Regions from separate parts of the Faecalibacterium sp. AF27-11BH genome, predicted to be linked through region 1. Evidence: riboswitches for the same ligand, from Rfam matches in the RefSeq annotation. Region 1 holds a riboswitch; each other region holds the start of a gene.

Region 1 (3,266 bases):
CGTGGTGCAGCGGTTCGCCCAGCGCGGCGAAAATCTGGACGACCTGTTTCAGGTGGGGTGCATCGGGCTTATCAAGGCCATCGATCATTTTGACCCCGCTCAGCCGGTGCGCTTTTCCACCTACGGCGTGCCCATGATCATTGGCGAGATCCGGCGCTTTCTGCGGGACAACAACGCCCTGCGGGTGAGCCGCAGCCTGCGGGATACCGCCTACCGGGCCATGCAGAGCCGCGAAGCGCTGGAAAAGCAGCTGGGCCGCGAGCCGACCATGGACGAGATTGCCCAGGCGGCGGGCCTTGCCCGGCGCGAAGTGACCGCCGCGCTGGAATCGGTGGTGGAGCCGATCAGTCTGGAAGAGCCGGTGTACACCGATGGCGGCGATGCGATGTATGTGATCGATCAGGTGCGGGACCCGGACGGCGAGGACAGCTGGATCAGCGGGCTGCAGTTCCGGCAGACCGTGGCCGGGCTGACCCCGCGGGAAAAGCGGATCATGGAGCTGCGCTACCTGCAGGGCAAGACCCAGATGGAGGTGGCGCGGGAGATCGGCATCAGTCAGGCACAGGTCAGCCGGTTGGAAAAAGGCGCACTGAGCCAGTTCCGCACCCGGGACTGAACCTAAAAAGGCGGCACAGCTTCCGTTTTGTTCGGAAGTGTGCCGTCTTTTATCTGCGGCTGTATTTGCGCCGGGTGGCCGCACCGCCGCGCAGATGCCGCTCTGCCTTATTACAGGCCAGAACCGCACGCACCTGCCGGAACAGCTCCGGCTGCAGCGTCCGCAGCCGCACCGCAACATCCTTGTGCACGGTGGACTTGCTGCACCCGAACACCGCTGCCGCCGCACGCACTGTGGCCCGGTTGGCCGCGATATATTCGCCCAGCTGTACCGCCCTCTGTTCGGGGTCTCCCTTCATATCCAGACTCCTCCCATTGTGAACTTATGGTACAGCCTATGCACAGGCCGGGGCAGATATGTTCCGCCGGGGCTTGACTTTTGCGCCGGACGCGCTATACTTTTGCATGGACATAAAAACAGGGGTGCCGAAAGGCTGAGATCCGCGTTTTGCGGAGTACCCTTTTACCTGACCGGACAATGCCGGCGTGGGAGTTTGCAGAACTGTCCGTTCTTTCACAAACCCCGTGCGCCTGCTGGAAAGCGGGCGCATTTTGTTTTTGTGTACTATCGTTCTGAGAAGAGGAATCCCTATGACCAAAACCTATTCCAAAACCCGCATTCTGGTGGAGGGTGCGCTGATGATCGCTCTGTCCACCGTTTTGAGCATGATCCAGATCCCGCTCATGCCCCACGGCGGTTCCATCACCCTGTTCAGCATGGTGCCCATTCTGGTAATGAGCTACCGCCACGGCGCAAAGTGGGGCATCATGACCGCTTTCGTCAACAGCCTGATCCAGCTTGTGCAGGGCCTTGGCAATCTGGCATACTGCCAGACCCTCACGGCACAGGTGGGCTGCGTGCTGCTGGACTACCTTCTGGCCTTCACGGTGCTGGGCTTTGCCTGCCTGATCGCAAAGCCTTTCCGCAGCCGCACCGTGGGTGTCGGTGTCAGCGCCTTTGTGGTGTGCCTGCTGCGCTTTTTGTGCAGCTTTCTGTCCGGTTACATCGTCTGGAAGGACTACGACTACGCTTTCAGCTGGATGACCGAGATCGGCTTTCCCGGCATCTCCAACATGAGCGTGGACGGTCTGTGCTGGCTGTACAGCGCCGTGTACAACGCCACCTACATGCTGCCCGAAGCCATTCTGACCACGGTCCTTGTGGTGATCCTGATCCGTGTCGCACCGCAGATCTTCGACCCGCAGAACGCAAGAGCGTAAGTTTTTTCGCAGTCATTTTTCCCGCCGGGAAGGGCATTTCCCCGGCGGGAATTTTTTTGCAGAAAATCCCAAAAAAGCTGTTGACAATCCGGCAAAGCGCTGGTATAATTACTCCTGTCGTCAGGCACGGCACAAACATCTGGGGGATTAGCTCAGCTGGGAGAGCGCTTGCATGGCATGCAAGAGGTCACCGGTTCGATCCCGGTATTCTCCACCAGAAGGAAAAGCACCGCACGGAAACGTGTGGTGTTTTTTGTTGTTACCGACCAAAGGAGAAACTATGAGCTACGCGATCGTATTCAGCAGTAAAACAGGCAACACAAAATTATTGGCAGACACGCTGCACGCCTGTCTGCCACAGGAAAACTGCTGCTATTTTGGCACCCCGGACCCTGCTGCCATGGAAGCGGACGACCTCTATGTGGGCTTCTGGACAGACAAGGGAAACGCTGACGAAAGCACTTTGGACTTTTTGAAGCAGCTGCACGGCAAAAACATCTTCCTTTTTGGCACCGCCGGCTTTGGCGGCAGTGAGGAGTATTTCAACAAGATCCTGAAAAAGGTGGAGCGTTCACTGGACAGGAGCAACACGGTCTTCGGCCGTTATATGTGTCAGGGCAAGATGCCGCTTTCGGTACGCCAGCGGTATGAGGGCATGAAAAAGCAGCCGATCCATCTGCCCAATCTGGATGCGCTGATCGAGAATTTTGACAACGCCCTTTCTCACCCGGATGCAGAAGATCTGGAACGGTTAAAGCAGGCGGTAAAATGATAAAAAGGCAGCGGTTTTCCTCAAACAGAGGAGGCCGTTGCCTTTTTTGCTTAGCGGATGATCCTACGCTCCTGCCTGCGGCTCCGCGGTTCTTATCCCACGCTTCTTTTATAAAAGAACAGGTACTGCTGCACGATGCCTGCTTCCAGCCCGAACTGCGGGAACGGGTCCTGCCCGGCAAACTCGTCCCGGATGAGCCGTTCGATCCAGACATCCACCGGCACACGGCCCACACGGCCATAGCCGAACAGACACACGCAGTTTGCCACCTTTTTGCCCACACCGTCCAGTTCCATCAAACGGGCAAAAAGTGCTTCATCGGGCAGGGAAGCCAGCTTCTTCAGGTCCAGTGTGCCCTCTGCCGCCTGCTGCGCCGCATGCAGCACGTAGCGGGTGCGGTAGCCAAGACCGCACTCCTGCAGCGCCTGCTCCCCGGCACAGCAGAGCGCTTCTGCTGTCGGGAACGCATACACCGGCCCTTCGCTATCGCTGCCCAGCCGCTCGCCAAACCGCTCCGAAAGCAGCTCTACCGCCCTGCGGATAGCCGGGATGCTCTTTCGCTGCGAGATGATGAAGCTGACCAGCATCTCCCACTCATCCTGACGCAGCACCCGGATGCCCCGGCCATATTCCATGGCACGCTGCAGAAAGTCGTCCC
Region 2 (3,266 bases), on a different contig from region 1:
TACCTATCTGCACGGCCTGTTCGACACCGGCGAACTGACCGAAAAACTGACCGCATTTTTGTGCAAACGGAAGGGCATCGATCCGGCCGGGGCCGAGCTTATCCCCATGGAGCAGTACCGTCAGCAGCAGTTTGATCTGCTTGCCGATGGTGTGCGCGCGGCACTGGATATGCCCGCCATCTATGCCGCCATGGGAATGCAAAAAGGAGACAACACATGACACCGCAGCATCATCTGCCCGCCGACATTGAACGGACGAGCATCTCCATTATCACAAGGGAATTGGACGAGCTGGGCCTGACCCCGCCGCCGGAGATGGCTGCGGTGGTCAAGCGGGTCATCCACACCACCGCGGATTTCGACTATGCCAAAAATCTGCGCTTTACACCCGGCGCGGTGGAAGCCGCAGTCAAGGCCCTGCACGCGGGTGCTTTCATCGTTACCGACACCAATATGGCGCTGGCGGGCATCACAAAGCCGGGCCTGAAAAAACTGAACGGTGAAGCCATCTGCTACATGGCAGACCCCGCTGTGGCCGAAGCCGCAAAGCAGGCGGGCACCACCCGTGCCGTTGCCGCCATGCACCGCGCTGCCCGGGAGCACCCGGGGGCCATTCTGGCCATTGGCAATGCGCCCACGGCCCTTTTGACCATTGCGGAGGAAATGGAAGCCGGTCTGCGGCCTGCGCTGGTCATTGGCGTGCCGGTGGGGTTTGTGAATGTGGTGGAAAGCAAGGAAGTACTGTTTGCCGCCTGCGAGCGATACGGCGTGCCTGCCATCGCCGCCATGGGCCGCAAGGGCGGCAGCAATGTGGCTGCAGCCATCTGCAACGCCCTCATTTACTCTGCCGCCGAAATGCTGGACCCCTCTGCCAGAGGGTGGAACGGATAAGGCGGAAACAGTATAACATCAAAAACCCGGAACCCTTTTTGAGCCGTTTTGGCCGAGAAAAGGTTCCGGGTTTTGTTCATGATTTTTTCAGAGAGCTATTTTGCAACAGCCCCATTTTCACGGAAAAGGTCCGAACCGAGCACGGCATCCACACTGCCGGCATCAGGCTGCGGGGAACGCCTTGTTCCACACTTCGATCACCTTGAACTTCGGGGTCCAGCCTTCGGGCTCGAAGCGGTCGCCCTTGGCACCCATGGTGCCCTGCTCGGTGCACCACTGTGCGGCCTTGGCCATATCAGGGTCGGTCACATCCGCAAAGGCGGGTGCGCACACGCTCAGCACCATGCACAGCGCCACGATGGCCGAAAGCAGCCTTTGGGTCAGGGTCGTCTGCTTCATATGGAATTCCTCCTTTTTGCTTACGGGGGGGTATGCGTCCGCCTTGAAAATACCATATTTCACCTTCTTTTTCAATAAAACCTGCGTGAAACGCCCCAAAACCTGCGTGAAAAACGTTTTGAACCGCTGTGCGCGCCTTTGCCCCCTCTTGCAATTTGTGCGCAAAGGGTGTAAAATACAGTCACAATCAAATACAGGGGAGCTTGTAAAGCAGGCTGAGAGGAAGTACCCAAACTTCGACCCTTTTACCTGATGCGGATAATGCCGCCGTAGGAAGTCAGAATGGATGATTTTTTGCAGGAGGCACCGCGGAAGGTGTCTCCTGTTTTTTGTTGTGTACCTATTACCATTAAGGAGGATACCTTGTACTTTTCTGCGGAAGTGCCGCAGCGGGCTGAGGGGGAGCGCCCTGAGCTTTGTAACCGTCAGCGATGGGAAGCCGTGTTCCGGCGTGAGAGGAGACCAGCAAGTCTCGACCGCTTCTTATAGTTCCTGCGCCGGGTCTGGCACCGGGTGCGGGCTGTTTGCGGAGGCGCTGTATGGTTTTTGCTGCTTCCGCAGGTTTGGAAAGGAGCCTTGCCTTATGAAAAAACTCTCTGTGAAAAAGCTGGCGCTGGCCGGCATGCTGTGCGCTCTGTGCGTGGTGGGCAGCGTATTCAGCTTCCCCATGTTCGGCAGCAAATGTGCACCCATCCAGCACATGGTCAATGTGACCTGCGCGGTGCTGCTTGGCCCGTGGTGGGGCGTGGGCGTGGCCTTTGTGGCCTCGCTGCTGCGCAATCTGCTGGGTCTGGGCAGCCTGATGGCCTTCCCCGGCAGCATGTTCGGCGCACTGCTGTGCGGCCTTGTGTACCATAAGACCAAAAACATCCTTGCCACCATGGTGGGCGAGGTGTTCGGCACCAGCATTCTGGGCGGCCTGTGCGCTTACCCGGTGGCCATCTTCCTCATGGGCAAGAGCGCCGGCGACATCGCGTTCTATGCCTACATCGTGCCGTTCCTCATCTCCACTGCAGTGGGTTCCATCATTGCGGGCGTGCTGGTGTACAGCCTGCAGCGCTCCGGCGCACTGCGCTCCATGCAGAACAGTCTTTCCTGACGGAGGGGCACCCGAATGTTCAAAACAGAATTCGAGAACCTGCGCCGCACCTGCCCGCTCATCCATAACATTACCAACTACGTCACCGTGAACGACTGCGCCAACATGGTGCTGGCCTGCGGTGCTTCGCCCATCATGGCCGACGATGCCGCCGAGGTGGAGGACATCACCACCATCTGCGGCGGTCTGAACATCAACATCGGCACCCTGAACAGCCGCACCATCACCAGCATGCTGCTGGCGGGCAAAAAGGCAAACCAGCTGGGCCATCCTGTGGTGCTGGACCCGGTGGGTGCGGGTGCATCCCGCCTGCGCACCGACACGGCTTTCCGCCTGCTCAGGGACGTAAAGTTCACCGTGATCCGCGGTAACATCTCCGAGATCAAAACGCTGGCCTCCGGCGCGGGAACCACCAAGGGCGTGGATGCCGATGTGGCCGATAAAGTTACTGAGGCCAATCTGGACAGTGCCGTGGCCTTTGCCAAGGCCTTTGCAGCCCAGACGAGTGCCGTTATTGCCATTACCGGTGCCATCGACATCGTGGCCGATGCCGAAAAAGCCTACTGCATCCGCAACGGCAATGCTATGATGAGCAGCATCACCGGCACCGGATGCCAGCTTTCGGCCCTGACGGCGGCGTTCGTCACCGCCAACCCCGGACATCCGCTGGAAGCCGCTGCAGCTGCAGTGTGCGCCATGGGCCTTGCGGGCGAGACCGCCCACAAGCGCCTGACCCCGCTGGACGGCAACTCCACCTACCGCAATTATATCATCGATGCCATTTACAATATGACCCCGGATCAGCTGGAAGAAGGAGCAAACTATGAAGTGCGATAAGCAGAACATGCTTCTGTATGCCGTCACCGACCGCGCATGG
Region 3 (3,266 bases), on a different contig from region 1:
TTCTGTTAGGGGCGTTTTTCTTTTCCACTCCCTCGGCAGAAGAGCCGGGGGAGTTTTTGTTTTAGGGCTCCCATGTTTCCGGCACTAAGGCTCATGCCTGCGGCTGCGGCCACGAAACCCTGAACAAAACAAATGCACCCGGTTGCTGCGGTTCTACCCACAGGCCAGGTGCATTTTATATTTTAGGAAAAATTACAGGTCACTGCGCGGGGAAGCTGCCATGGCCCAGAAGTTCAGCTCGTGCTCCGAGCAGGCATGGAAGATCTCGCGGCAGCGGGCAAGGCGCTCGTTGCTCAGGCCTTCGCAGACTTTTTCTGCAAACGCGGCCCAGTCGCGGCAGGCCGCCTCATAGCCCTTGCCAGCATAGTCCACCACCAGTGCACCATAAAGGGTATCCTGCACGGAAGGCTTTTCTTCCAGCAGTTTCTGGAAGATCCAGCCATAGCTCAGCATACAGGGCAGGCAGGCCATCATGCACTCGGCTGCGCCCTCGCCGTTTTTGGCGGCTTCGATCATAGAGTCCACATAGGCACGGTTCTCCGGCCGCAGCGGCAGGCTCTGGATGCCTTCATCGGTCAGTCCAAAGTGCTTGAGATAGTGCAGGCGGGCTGCATCCTCGCTCTCATTCACGAAGGAAAGCAGGGAATAGTAGGTGCGGATGGTCTGCATATCCTTTGCCTTGGTCATGCCCCAGGCAAACACCTTGGCATATTCCCGCAGGTAAAGACTGTCCTCCACGATGTAGCCCTTGAAGCAGGCTTCATCCAGTGTGCCATCCGCAAGGTGGGTCAGAAATTCTGAGTGCAGGCATTTCTCCCACACAGGCAGACTTTCCTGCACCAGCTGCTGCACAAAGGTCTGCTCACTCACCCACAAACTCTCCCTTCAGTGCAAACATATGGTCCATCGGGCCGGAGCCGTGGCCCAGATCCAGCATGGCAGAAAGACAGCCGGAAATGTAGGCCTTTGCGCGCTCCACCGATGCATCCAGATCATAGCCCTTTGCCAGATTGGACGCAATGGCGCTGGACAGGGTGCAGCCGGTGCCGTGGGTATTGGGGTTTGCAATGCGCTTGCCGCGGAACCATTTGCCGCAGCCGTCCCGCCACAGAAGGTCGTCGGTATCGTTGATCTGGTGGCCGCCCTTGCACAGCACGGCACAGTGGTATTTCTCGCTGATCAGCTTTGCAGCGGCCTCCATTCCGGCCGCATCGGTGATCTTCATGCCGGAAAGGATCTCAGCCTCCGGGATATTGGGGGTGACCACCTCTGCCATGGGCAGCAGCTTTTCGGTCAGTGCCTGCACGGCATCGTCCCGCAGCAGCTTGGAGCCGGAGGTGGCAACCATCACCGGGTCCACCACGATATGCTTTGCGCCGTAGGTGTGCAGCTTTTCGGCGATCACACCGATCAGCTCTGCCGAGGATACCATGCCGATCTTGACGGCATCCGGGTAGATGTCGGTAAAAATGGCGTCGATCTCCTGTGCCAGAAATTCGGGCGTGGCTTCAAAAATGCCGGTCACACCTGTGGTGTTCTGGGCAGTCAGTGCGGTAATGGCGCTCATGGCGTACACGCCGTTTGCAGTCATGGTTTTGATATCGGCCTGGATGCCAGCACCGCCGCTGGAATCGCTGCCGGCAATCGTCAATGCAGTTTTCATGGTTACAACTTCCTTTGCAAAAAATGCGGAAATGCCCGCAAGGAGGCATCTCCGCACTTTGAAGCAGCAGTATCTCCCTACGTTGGCATTGTCCAAATCAGGTCACAGGTCTGGGCAAACAGCCCACTCTCAGCCTGCTTTTGCAGGCTCCCTTTTTTCTGCGTTCAAGAATACCACAGTGCCGCTGCATTTGCAAGGGGATGGCCCTTTTCAATCGGCCCGCTGCGTGGTAAAATGGAAAAAACAAAGGGGGAAATACCATGAACATCACGGTCTATCTTGGAGCAAATGCGGGCAATGATCCTGCGCTGGCGGAAGCTGTCCGGGAACTGGGCAGCTGGATCGGTGCAAACGGGCACCGCCTTGTGTACGGCGGCTCCCGCAGCGGCCTGATGGGTCAGCTTGCCCAGAGCGCGCTGGACGCAGGCGGCACGGTGACCGGTGTGGAACCGCAGTTCTTTGTGCAGCAGGAGCTGCAGCACGATGGCCTGACCGAGCTGATCGTCACCAAGGACATGACCGAGCGCAAGACGAAGATGATCGAGCTGGGCGATGCCTTCATCGCATTCCCCGGCGGTACCGGCACGCTGGAAGAGATCGCAGAGGTAATGTCCAAGGTCTCGCTGGGCCAGTTGGACGCGCCCTGCATCCTGTATGATCTGAACGGCTACTACGACAGCCTGAAAGCACTGCTTGCCAAAATGATCGAGAAAGGCCTTTCCACGCCGCAGCGCCAGCAGGGCATCCGATTTGCGGCGAATCTGGAAGAGATCACAACAATTTTGAATAAAGCCTAAAAGGAAACACTTCCCCGGCCGGGGAAGCGTTTCCTTTTTATATCATTCTCCCAGCGCAGTGCGGATATTTGCCAGCACCTTCTGGCTCAGCAGCACAAAAGCCTGCTTGGTGCGCCCGGCGGAAACATTGGCGCAGTGTACGTTCTCGCGTTCAAAAAAGCCCTCGCTCACCGGGCCTGCAGCGGCACGGGTGTCACAGAAGAAGTGGGTGCCCGGCAGAGCAAGCCACTGTTCCAGAGCAGCAGAGTCAAAGCCCGGGCCGATGGAGGTGTTGAACAGTACCTTGCCTGCGCCCAGCTGTGCAAATTCGTCCTTGCCCAGCAGAAGGACATTTTTGTTCAGGCAGGTGAACACCACCTTGCTCTCGGTCAGCAGCTGTGCCAGCGGCTTATAGGCCATGCCCACAGCTTCGGCATCCGGCTTGCGGGTGCGGCTGTAATAGGCAATGTCGGCGCCCATGAACTGCAGCGCGTCGGCGATCATTTTGCCGGACACACCCAGCCCGATGATGCCTGCCTTCAGCCCGGTGATCTCCACCGGCTCGTCCCGCAACATGGGCATTCCAAAACCGTGCAGGATGCCGGTGAGCTCATGCAGGACGTACTCCACAACGCCGCGGTCGCCGTAGTCCCGGATGCCCAGCACTTTGATGTCGCGGGTGCGGGCGTAGGCGATATCCACATTGGCGCTTTCCTCAGAATACAGGCTGCAGCACATGCCGATGTAACGGATATTCGGGCAGCGCTCGATCACATTTTTGCCCATGCGGGAGGTGTAGCTCAGAAGCACGGCATCGGCATCTCCGA

The links. Region 1 has a riboswitch for thiamine pyrophosphate ahead of DWY76_RS04950 (energy-coupled thiamine transporter ThiT). Riboswitches for the same ligand answer to the same signal wherever they lie in the genome.
Region 2: another riboswitch for thiamine pyrophosphate. It lies ahead of thiW (energy coupling factor transporter S component ThiW); the one in region 1 lies ahead of DWY76_RS04950 (energy-coupled thiamine transporter ThiT).
Region 3: another riboswitch for thiamine pyrophosphate. It lies ahead of thiD (bifunctional hydroxymethylpyrimidine kinase/phosphomethylpyrimidine kinase); the one in region 1 lies ahead of DWY76_RS04950 (energy-coupled thiamine transporter ThiT).

What each region holds. Positions count from the first base shown of each region.
Region 1 covers NZ_QVGS01000003.1:170,946-174,211, reverse strand. Annotated here, with positions in the region: gene sigG (RNA polymerase sporulation sigma factor SigG) at 1-616, shown strand, start outside; gene DWY76_RS04955 (sporulation transcriptional regulator SpoIIID) at 666-914, opposite strand; TPP riboswitch at 1,025-1,124, shown strand; gene DWY76_RS04950 (energy-coupled thiamine transporter ThiT) at 1,207-1,836, shown strand; tRNA gene DWY76_RS04945 (tRNA-Ala) at 1,978-2,053, shown strand; gene bilS (flavodoxin family protein BilS) at 2,117-2,608, shown strand; gene DWY76_RS04935 (DNA glycosylase) at 2,701-3,266, opposite strand, start outside.
Region 2 covers NZ_QVGS01000007.1:103,498-106,763, reverse strand. Annotated here, with positions in the region: gene DWY76_RS08660 (cobyric acid synthase) at 1-220, shown strand, start outside; gene DWY76_RS08655 (precorrin-8X methylmutase) at 217-891, shown strand; gene DWY76_RS08650 (hypothetical protein) at 1,054-1,290, opposite strand; TPP riboswitch at 1,476-1,583, shown strand; gene thiW (energy coupling factor transporter S component ThiW) at 1,874-2,389, shown strand; gene thiM (hydroxyethylthiazole kinase) at 2,405-3,226, shown strand; gene thiE (thiamine phosphate synthase) at 3,213-3,266, shown strand, end outside.
Region 3 covers NZ_QVGS01000001.1:46,001-49,266, forward strand. Annotated here, with positions in the region: gene DWY76_RS00190 (TENA/THI-4 family protein) at 193-870, opposite strand; gene thiD (bifunctional hydroxymethylpyrimidine kinase/phosphomethylpyrimidine kinase) at 863-1,663, opposite strand; TPP riboswitch at 1,721-1,827, opposite strand; gene DWY76_RS00200 (TIGR00730 family Rossman fold protein) at 1,924-2,460, shown strand; gene DWY76_RS00205 (NAD(P)-dependent oxidoreductase) at 2,503-3,266, opposite strand, start outside.